One region of the Arthrobacter sp. B2060 genome, then DNA from elsewhere that is predicted to be linked to it. Evidence: riboswitches for the same ligand, from Rfam matches in the RefSeq annotation. Region 1 holds a riboswitch; each other region holds the start of a gene.
What was found. A riboswitch is a leader RNA that binds a small molecule or an ion and turns the genes downstream of it on or off. The one in region 1 is predicted to bind S-adenosylmethionine.

Region 1 (3,265 bases):
CCAGAAGGCCACGCGCCAGCCCCAGCCGAGGAATGCTTCCTGGGAGAGCGTGGAAGAAAGGGTGAAGAGCACGCCAGTGGCCAGCAGGTTCCCCATCGGAACGGCCGACTGCGGCCAGCTGGACCAGAATCCGCGGGACTTGTTGGGGCTGTGCTCGGCAACGAGCAGCACGGCGCCGCCCCATTCGCCGCCGACGGCGAAGCCCTGGACGAAGCGGAGGAACACCAGCATCGCCGGGGCCCAGTAACCGATCTGGGCGAAGGTGGGCAGGCAGCCCATGAGGAACGTGGAGACACCGACCAGGATGATGCTCAGCTGCAGCAGTTGCTTGCGGCCGAACTTGTCACCGAAGTGGCCGAACACGATGCCGCCGATCGGCCGGGCCACGAAGCCCACGGCGTAGGTGACGAACGCCGCGATGATGCCGTCCAGCTCCGTCCCTGAATTGGGGAAGAACATCTTGCCGAACACCAGGGTGGCCGCGGAGGCATAGAGGAAGAACTCATACCACTCAACCACCGTGCCGGCCATGGACGCCGTAACGACTTTCTTCAGGCCCGACGCCTTGACATCGGTTTCCTCTACGCGGCTTGCGGCCGGGTTTTCCGTACTCATTTTGTGAACTCCTTCGGCGTCTTCGTCGACACCACATGGGACCAGGCTCTGACGGACCTGTGATGTGTGCCACTGGCCGCCGTTTCCAACGAGTATGGTCTGCCCCTGCTGCAAGCTCAACGACAAATAGTGCAGGGCGCATCTGCATAAATGCACAGTCAACTGGCCCTAGAGCCATTCCCTGCGGCGTCGGAGCCGGTCCCGGGAGCGGGAGTTCAGGTTGGTGATCAGGCTGAGAAATGCCCGCGGAGCTGGGCGCTGAGCTGCCCGATCTCGGTGAGGAAGCCGTCGTGGCCGATCGGCGCTTCGATGACATGGACGTCCACGTCACCGGGGAGGGCGTCGGCGAGTTCACGTGACTGGGACGGGAAATACAGCCGGTCCGAGTCGACGGCGGCGACAAAGAAGTCCGCCGTGGTCCGCGCCAGCGCATCCTTCAGGGTTCCGCGCCCGCGGCAGATGTCGTGGCTCATGAGGGCTTCGGTAATGGCGATGTAGCTGTTGGCGTCGAAGCGCTGGACGAGCTTGCTCCCCTGGTGGTCCAGGTAGCTTTCCACCTGGTACCGGCCGCGGTCCGCGAGGGCATCCGCCTGCAGTGGAGCTTCGCTGTCCTGGGCGTTCCGGCCGAACCGGAAGTCCAGCTCGTGCGCCGAGCGGTAAGTAATGTGGGCGATCCGGCGGGCGAGGGCCAGCCCGGCTTCGGGGATCGGGCCCCCGTAGTAGTCGCCGCCGTTGAAGTTGGGGTCCTGGCGGATCGCGAGGGTCTGCGCCTGCGCAAAGGCGATCTGTTCGGCAGTGCTGCTCGCGCCCGCGGAGATCACGCCGCAGCGGCGCACCCGGTCGGGGAAGGTGACCGCCCACTCCAGTGCGCGGGCGCCGCCCATGGAACCTCCCACAACGGCAAACCAGCTGCTGATGCCGAGCTGGTCAGCCAGGCGCGCTTCGGCAACGGTGGAGTCCCGGAGGGTCACCAGCGGGAAGCGCGAGCCCCACGGCTTGCCGTCGGGGGCGGCCGACGCCGGGCCCGTGGATCCGTAACAACCGCCCAGGATGTTAATGGAGACGACAAAGAACCTGTCCGTATCCGCCGGCGCGCCCGGTCCGGCAAGCTGCTCCCACCAGCCTTCCTCGTCCCCGCCGCCCCGCGTCACATGGGTGCTGCCGGTGAGTGCGTGCTCCACCAGGATGGCGTTGGAGCCGTCCGCGTTGAGCGTCCCCCATGTTTCGTAGGCAAGGGTGACGTCGGGGAGGAATCCGCCGGCCTCGAGCTCGATGCCGCCGATGTTGGCATACTGCACAGTGCCGTCGGGAACCCGGCCGTCCAGAGTGCGGTTGTCCAGCACTGTGCCGTGGGGAAGTCGGCCCTCCGGCACATCGGTGCGGGTAACGGAAATCGTCATCGGTATACCTCTTCTACGCGCTTGCCCGCCGCCAACTGGCCGGCAGGCCAGGTCTTCACCCGGGGCACCCCACCGCGGAAGGAGGGTTGCCGGCCAGCAAGCCGGGGCTGTCGCTGGCACTCATGACCTGGACCAAGCTTACGAAAGGGCCCACGCTCCGCGCGAAGATTGTGACGGCTATGTGACTCCAGCGGGCCCTGAACGCTGGCGGCGGGCACCAGGGCAGATCTCGGAAATCTGCTCTTCCGCACATAGCCCAAACGGGTTAGGCAACCCTTAGCTGAGAGCCGCGTCACAAGATGCCAAGATGAGGGCATGCGCATGGATCACGTCTCTTACGCCTGTGAACACGATGGCCTGGCGGCCACCACTGAACGAATTTCGTCCGCCCTCGGCGTTGAAGCCGTGAAGGGCGGGGTACACCCCCGTTTCGGAACGCGAAACATGATTATCCCGCTCGCGGGACACAAATACCTTGAGGTCGTGGAGGTCCTGGACCACCCGGCGTCGGACAAAGCCCCGTTCGGACAGGCCGTGCGCGCACGCTCTGCCGCCGGCGGCGGCTGGATGGGCTGGTGCGTCGAAGTGGACGACCTCGCCCCGTTCGAGGAGCGTCTGGGACGCGCCGCAGTCAACGGCAACCGCAAGTTCCCGGATGGCCGCGAACTCGTGTGGAAGCAGATCGGCATCCTGGGCCTCATTGCGGACCCGCAGGTCCCGTACATGCTGAAGTGGGAGGGCGATCCTTCCCTGCACCCGTCCAACGCCTATGACAGCAATGTCAAGATGTCCAGCCTCACCATCGCAGGCTCCGCCGAACGGGTCACCGAGTGGCTCGGCGAGCCTGTCGAACGGCCGCTGGAGGATGTTGCCGTCAACTGGGTGGCTCCGCACGGCACGCCGGGCATTCTGTCCGTCACGTTTGAAACCGCAGCAGGCGCCGTCACCATCTGACGCGCCCGGCAGCAGGCTTCAACTGCACGCTGCCACTACACTTCGGCCGCCATCAGCGGGTGCCAACGACGCCACCCACCGATGGCGGCCGAATTATTTCCCTACCCCAGGCCGATGCTCTTTCCGAACAGGCTGAAGCCGACGAAGGCCACTATGTCCAGCAGCGCATGGGCGATGACCAGCGGCATCACCCGCCGGGTTTTGGTATAGATCCAAGCGAACACCACGCCCATGATCGCATTGCCGATGAACGGCCCGAAGCCCTGATACAGGTGGTAGCTGCCGCGGAGCATGGA
Region 2 (3,265 bases), on a different contig from region 1:
ACATAAACGCCGTCTCCGAGCTGCGCGCCCATCTGGACGGCAAAGTCACCGTCATGCTGGGCCACTCCGGCGTCGGCAAATCCACCATGGTGAACGCGCTGACCGGCGCGGAACGTGCCACCGGGGGCGTCAACGCCGTCACCGGACGCGGGCGACACACGTCGTCGTCGGCTCTTGCACTCAAGCTGGCGGATGCTCCCTCCGGGAGCTGGATCATTGACACCCCGGGCATCCGTTCGTTCGGCCTGGCCCATGTGGATCCGGACCGGATCCTGCATTCGTTCCCCGATCTGGAGCCCGGCACGGAGGCCTGCGAGCGGGGCTGCAAGCACGATGCCTCCGCTGTGAACTGCGGTGTGGACGCCTGGGTGGAGGCCGGCAATGCAGGACCCTCCGGGCCCGCCCGCCTTGCCTCCCTGCGCCGGCTGCTGGGCACCGATCCGCGCATGGAAGCCCAGGAAACAAAGGAACTCGGAAGCGTCAGCTGAGCCGCACGGCGCCTCCGGCCAGCGGACATCCCCGCCCCGCCGGTTCTTTGACGGTAGTTTGGAACCATGACCCAACCCGCTTCGAGCTATAACGACGACCTGCGCCTGGCCCATGTACTGGCGGATTCCGTGGACGACCAGACCATGAGCCGGTTCAAGGCGCTTGATCTTCAGATCGAAACCAAGCCTGACCTGACACCGGTGACGGATGCCGACAAAGCCGCCGAGGAATCCATCCGCGGACAGCTGTCCCGTTCCCGCCCCCGCGATGCCGTCCTCGGCGAGGAGTTCGGCAGTTCCGGCCACGGCTCCCGGCGCTGGATCATTGACCCCATCGACGGAACCAAGAACTTCGTCCGCGGAGTCCCTGTCTGGGCAACGCTGATCGCGCTCGTTGATGAAGGTGAGCCCGTGGTGGGCCTGGTGAGTGCGCCCGCACTCGGAAAGCGCTGGTGGGCGGCCAAGGGCGCCGGCGCCTATATGGGCCGTTCGCTGGCCGCTGCCACCCGGCTCAGAGTCTCCAACGTCTCAAAGCTCTCGGACGCTTCGCTGTCCTACTCCAGCCTTGGCGGCTGGAAGGAGCGGGGAAACCTGGATGATTTCCTTGCCCTCACTGAGGACGTGTGGCGCACCCGTGCCTTCGGGGATTTTTGGTCCTACTGCATGGTGGCTGAAGGCTGCGTTGACATTGCCTGCGAACCCGAACTGAACCTGTACGACATGGCTGCGCTGGTGCCCATCGTCACGGAGGCGGGCGGCCGTTTCACCTCCCTGGAGGGAACCGACGGCCCCTTCGGCGGCAACGCCCTGGCCACCAACTCGATCCTTCATTCCGAGGTTCTCAAGCGCCTCAACCCGCAGTTGGACGATCTGCTGTAGTTCGGCCCAGCGCGCTTTCGGGGAATATTCGACGTCGGACTCCGCCCTCAAGGTGGAGTCCGACGTCGTATGTTCGGCCACCTGCCCGAATTTGGGACGGCTGTAACAAACGGCTTAACAATTGCATCGGCTTTTTCATCGGCGGGCCGGTGTTCTACGCTTTTCTACAGGTCACGAGTGCCAGCGTAAAACCCCGGTTTGCTGGCCGGCAACCCTCCATTCGCGGTGGGGTGCCCCGGGTGACGACCAGGCCGGTCCGGAACGGACCCGGCAAGCGCGGATCCCCGTCACAAGGGGTCCTTTCACAGCGAGGTCCCATGACTACTGCAACCTTCTCCTCCAACACCGCTGCCGGCCTGCTCGACGATCGGTTTGCCGCTGCCGGACGGCCGCTGGCGGCAGTGACCGGCGCTGAGATCCAGGCCCCGCTCATCCAGGGCGGCCACGTGCGCTATGCCAACCTCGACTATGGAGCGTCGGCCCCTGCACTCTCCGTAGTCTCCGCCTACCTCAACGAGATCCTGCCGTTCTACGCCAGCGTGCACCGCGGGGCCGGCTACGCCTCGCAGATCAGCACCTCTGTCTACGAAAACGCCCGGAACATCGTCCGCGAGTTTGTGGGCGGCCGCCCGGACGACTCCGTGATCTTCACGCGGAACACCACGGATTCGCTGAACCTGCTGGCCGGCTGCCTCCCCGTCGAGGACCACGGCTACACCGGGGAAGTCCTGTACCTGGACATCGAGCACCACGCCAACCTGCTGCCGTGGCAGGGTGTGCCCCACCGCAGCGTGGTGGCGTCCGAGACCCTTGAGGCCACCATCGGCAGCCTTCGGGCTGAACTCGAGCAGGGCGACATCAGCCTGCTTGCCGTGACCGGCGCCTCCAACGTCACCGGTGAGATCCTGCCGATCCGCCGCCTCGCCGCCCTGGCGCACGAATTCGGCGCCCGGATCGTGGTGGACGCGGCGCAGCTCGCGCCGCACCGCCGCATCAACATCGCCGCGGACGACGTCGACTACCTCGCCTTCTCCGGCCACAAGCTGTACGCGCCTTTCGGCTCCGGCGTCCTGGTGGGGCGCACCGACTGGCTCGACGCCGGGTCACCGCACCTTGCCGGGGGCGGCGCAGTCAGTGAAGCCCGGCTCGACGGCGTCAGCTGGACCACCGGCCCCGCGCGGCACGAAGGCGGCTCGCCCAACGTCCTGGGCGCAGCCACCCTCGCCCGGGCGGCCCAGGTGATCGCCGCCCTGGACCAGGAGCAATGGCACACGCACGAGGCCGCCATCCGCTCCTTCCTCGTCGAGGGCCTGCAGAAGATCGACGGCGTCACTGTCCACCAGATCTTCTCGGACACCAACCCCGACACTGACACCATTGGCGTGGTCAACTTTTCGGTGGAGGGCTACGACGCCGGACTGGTGGCTGCCTACCTGTCTGCCGAGCACGGCGTCGGGCTGCGCGACGGCCGCTTCTGCGCCCACCCGCTCCTCAAGCGCCTGGGCCTGCCCTCGGGTTCCCTGCGCGCCAGCTTCGGCGTCGGGTCACGGCTTGAGGACGTCCAGCGCCTCCTCGCCGGCATCGAGGAGCTGCGCCGCAGCGGCCTCGGCTGGGACTACGTGGTGGACTCCGGGCGCTGGGTTCCGTCCAACGACACCCGCACCTACCCGCATTGGGCACCGAACACACCCGGTACCGCAGGCGCTGCGCCCTGCACTCTGGACTGAGCGGCACCCTCGACTGACGGCCGCCAGACGGCGCAGTCACAAATGCGGTAAATTCGAAGGGTCAATTTTTACCCTGCCCTAAGGAGACGGCGCGTGGCACGCGGTGGCCCTAAACTCGACCACGGGCGGCGGCAGGAGCTCGGTCAAAGCTTCCAGGACGGCGGCGAGCAC
Region 3 (3,265 bases), on a different contig from region 1:
CGCCGATCCCGCTGTGGTGGTAGCGGACCACCTGCACCTGATAGTCGAGGATGGATTCTTCCACCACCGCCGTGTCCCGGCCGGAGCCCAGCAGAGTGTTCAGCCCGTAGACCCTGTGGCCGGAGTCGATGGCCGACTGGACCACATCCCGGGAGAGGCCCATCAGCTCCATTGCGTCAGCGCTCAGGACGACTTCGACCGTCGGATCGGAGGCAACCCGTGCCACGTCGGCGGCCACAAGGTGTGCCGTGCCGATCAGGAAGGTGGCACGTTTTGCATCCGGCAGCAGGCTGTCCGGCCTCCGTGTCCCGGCCATGGCACTAGAAGTCCAGCAGGTTCCGGCGGAGGCCGCCGTCGCCGTAGCTTGTCCGCAGCAGCCCGCGGCGCCGGAGAACCGGTGCCAGTTTGTCCAGCACGCCGTGCACGGTGGCCGGGTCCACGAAACCGGAGAAGAGGAAGCCGTCCCCGCCCACAGCGGCGCCTGTTTCCTCGAGGTGGTCGGCGATTTCCTCCGCGGTGCCGATGATGCTGTCCCCGGCGCCGCCGCTGCGGGCCCGCAGGATCTCGCGCAGCGTCGAGCCGGGCGGCGCCGCCTTGGAAAAGTGCTCGAGCGTGCCCTGGTTACTGTTGGTGCTGAGCGCCGGCAGCGGCTCGTCCAGGTCGAACTGTTTGAAGTCGATGACGGACAGATAGGAGATCGAATTAAGCTGGCTGTCGACGTCCCGCTGCGTCAGCTCCCGCCGCGCGGCGCGCAGTTCCTCCGCCTCGGTTTTGGAGCCCACCACAGTGGGCTTGAGGACGAACAGCACCTTGACGTCGTCGGGGTTCCTGCCCGCCTTGGCGGCTTCGGCCCGGATGGACTCGCGGTAGGCCTTCATGCCGTCGGAGCCGCGGGCCAGCGCAATGGCAACATCCGCGTTGCCTCCCGCGAAGGCCTTGCCGCGCGGCGATGCGCCGGCCTGCACCAGCACAGGCTCCTCCGGCAGGGGAGCCGTGTTCAGCGGGCCCCGGACCCGGAAGAATTCACCCTCGTGGTGGATGGGCCGCACCTTAGTGTGGTCGGCGAAGACGCCGGCCCCGGCGTCCTCCACGATGGCGTCCTGGTCCCAGCTGCGCCAGAGCTTCCGCACCACGTCCACGAATTCCTCCGCCTTTTCATAGCGGAGATCGTGCTCGATTTGCTGGTCCAGCCCGTAGTTCTGCGCGGCAAGGTCGCTGCCGGAGGTCACCACGTTCCAGCCGAGCTGGCCGTTGGAGAAGTGCTGCAGCGTGGCCAGCAGCCGGGCGGCCGTGAACGGTGGATAAAAGGAGGCGCTGACGGTGGGGACGATGCCGAGGTGCTCCGTGGCGGAGAGCAGGTACGGGACAAGGGCCAGCGGATCGTGCTTGGGCGCGAAGGAGGCCTGCGCCAGCGAGACTTCGGCGCTCCCGCCATAGGTGTCGGGGACGGTGAGGGAGTCCTCGATGATGAACAGGTCCAGTCCGGCCCGCTCGAACTCGCGCACGGCGTGCTGGTACAGCCCGGGTTTCTTCCAGTCGTAGCCGATCCCGTAACCGGGTGTCCCCCAGCCCTGGACCCCGAACCCGTGGCCCACAAACCACCCAAAGTGCAGCATGGGGCCGACTCTATTGGCATTCGCTTCGTTCACTGGTGCCTGGTTTCATCCGGCGTTATGGCGGTTCATCTCCCGTCATTATGCACCCGGTCGAGATCTTTGTAACCGACGCTGCAGGCCTCCAGCGTTACGGAACATGACGACGGCGGCGGTGCGCGCCGGCGTCGTCGGTGTTACTTTTTTGAGGAGTAATGAGAACCGGCGCCAAGCCCTGACTGGCCGGTCGGCAACCCTCCCTTTCGCGGCGGGGTGCCTCAGGTGAATACTCGGCAATCGACCACTCGAGCTGCAAGCGTGAGAGAAGGAGATCCGTCATGACGGACGCGCCCGCCGGCGCCACCCTGCCGGCCCCGCAGGACAAACCTGAGGAAAAACTGGCCTACCGCCTGATCACCGGACCGGACAACCGTGCCTTCTGCGAACGCATTTCGGACGCCCTGGCCGAAGGGTATGTGCTGCACGGCAACCCGGCAGCCGCGTTCAACGGCAGGGACGTGATCGTGGCCCAGGCCGTCATCCTGCCCCTGGCCGTCGCAACAGCTGATGCCGCCGTGGCCACTGCCGTGGACCGGCTGGACTCGGACGAGAACCTCGACGCCGAAGCCTTCGAGGGGCACGCATGAGCTACGCCGGAGACCTTACCCCGCACGAAGCGTGGACCAAGCTGGAGGAGGGCGCCGTCCTGGTGGACGTCCGCACCGAGGGCGAATGGGCACACATTGGCATCCCCGACACCAAGGCCACCGAGAATGACCCGCTGTTCATCCAGTGGACCTTCCCGGGCGGCATCCCCAACCGGGCCTTCATCGACCAGCTCAAGGAGCAGGCTCCGGAGGACGACGGCGCAGAGCTCGTCTTCCTGTGCCGCTCAGGCCAGCGTTCCATTGCCGCAGCCATCGCGGCGACCCAGGCCGGCTTCACCTCGTACAACGTCCTCGAAGGCTTCGAGGGAGAGCCCGACCGGTACGGTGAGCGCACCGTCAACGGCTGGAAAAACCGCGGTCTGCCGACAAACCTGGGAAAGAACTAAGTGACCTTCAATCAAGATGCCGCCGGCTGGAGTCCCGAGACCCAAGCCGTCCGCGGCGGGCTGGACCGCACCAATTTCCAGGAGACCACCGAGCCGATCTTCCTGAACTCCGGCTTCGTCTACGAGTCCGCGGCCGCTGCCGAGCGCGCCTTCACGGGTGAGGACGAACGCTTCGTCTATTCCCGCTACGGCAACCCGTCCGTGGCCACCTTCCAGGAGCGCCTCCGCCTGCTCGAAGGCACGGAAGCGTGCTTCGCCGCGGCGTCGGGCATGTCCGCCGTGTTCACCGCCCTGGGCGCCCTGCTGGCCGCCGGGGACCGTGTGGTGGCCGCCCGCTCTCTGTTCGGCTCCTGCTTCGTGATCCTGAACGAAATCCTGCCGCGCTGGGGCGTGGAGACGGTCTTCGTGGACGGGCCGGACCTTGAGCAGTGGCGTACGGCCCTCTCGGTGCCCACCACTGCTGTCTTTTTCGAGTCGCCGTCCAATCCCATGCAGGAAATTGTGGACATCGCCGCCGTCAGCGAGCTCGCCCACGCGGCCGGTGCGACCGTCGTCGTCGACAACGTGTTCGCCACTCCCCTGCTGCAGCGCTGCGGCGACCTCGGCGCCGACGTGATCG

Region 2: linked by a shared signal. The riboswitch ahead of AC5RUM_RS11855 (aminotransferase class V-fold PLP-dependent enzyme) and the one ahead of metX (homoserine O-acetyltransferase MetX) in region 1 are both predicted to bind S-adenosylmethionine.
Region 3: linked by a shared signal. The riboswitch ahead of AC5RUM_RS15575 (DUF1737 domain-containing protein) and the one ahead of metX (homoserine O-acetyltransferase MetX) in region 1 are both predicted to bind S-adenosylmethionine.

What each region holds. Positions count from the first base shown of each region.
Region 1 covers NZ_JBNHFR010000002.1:233,150-236,414, reverse strand. The annotation lists gene AC5RUM_RS05830 (MFS transporter) at 1-615, opposite strand, end outside; gene metX (homoserine O-acetyltransferase MetX) at 843-2,015, opposite strand; SAM riboswitch class IV at 2,028-2,143, opposite strand; gene AC5RUM_RS05820 (VOC family protein) at 2,331-2,969, shown strand; gene AC5RUM_RS05815 (CPBP family intramembrane glutamic endopeptidase) at 3,071-3,265, opposite strand, start outside.
Region 2 covers NZ_JBNHFR010000005.1:292,619-295,883, reverse strand. The annotation lists gene rsgA (ribosome small subunit-dependent GTPase A) at 1-488, shown strand, start outside; gene hisN (histidinol-phosphatase) at 555-1,367, shown strand; SAM riboswitch class IV at 1,537-1,650, shown strand; gene AC5RUM_RS11855 (aminotransferase class V-fold PLP-dependent enzyme) at 1,685-3,094, shown strand; gene AC5RUM_RS11850 (class I SAM-dependent methyltransferase) at 3,188-3,265, shown strand, end outside.
Region 3 covers NZ_JBNHFR010000009.1:55,880-59,144, reverse strand. The annotation lists gene AC5RUM_RS15585 (aromatic amino acid ammonia-lyase) at 1-316, opposite strand, end outside; gene AC5RUM_RS15580 (NtaA/DmoA family FMN-dependent monooxygenase) at 321-1,616, opposite strand; SAM riboswitch class IV at 1,804-1,917, shown strand; gene AC5RUM_RS15575 (DUF1737 domain-containing protein) at 1,931-2,239, shown strand; gene AC5RUM_RS15570 (rhodanese-like domain-containing protein) at 2,236-2,646, shown strand; gene AC5RUM_RS15565 (O-succinylhomoserine sulfhydrylase) at 2,647-3,265, shown strand, end outside.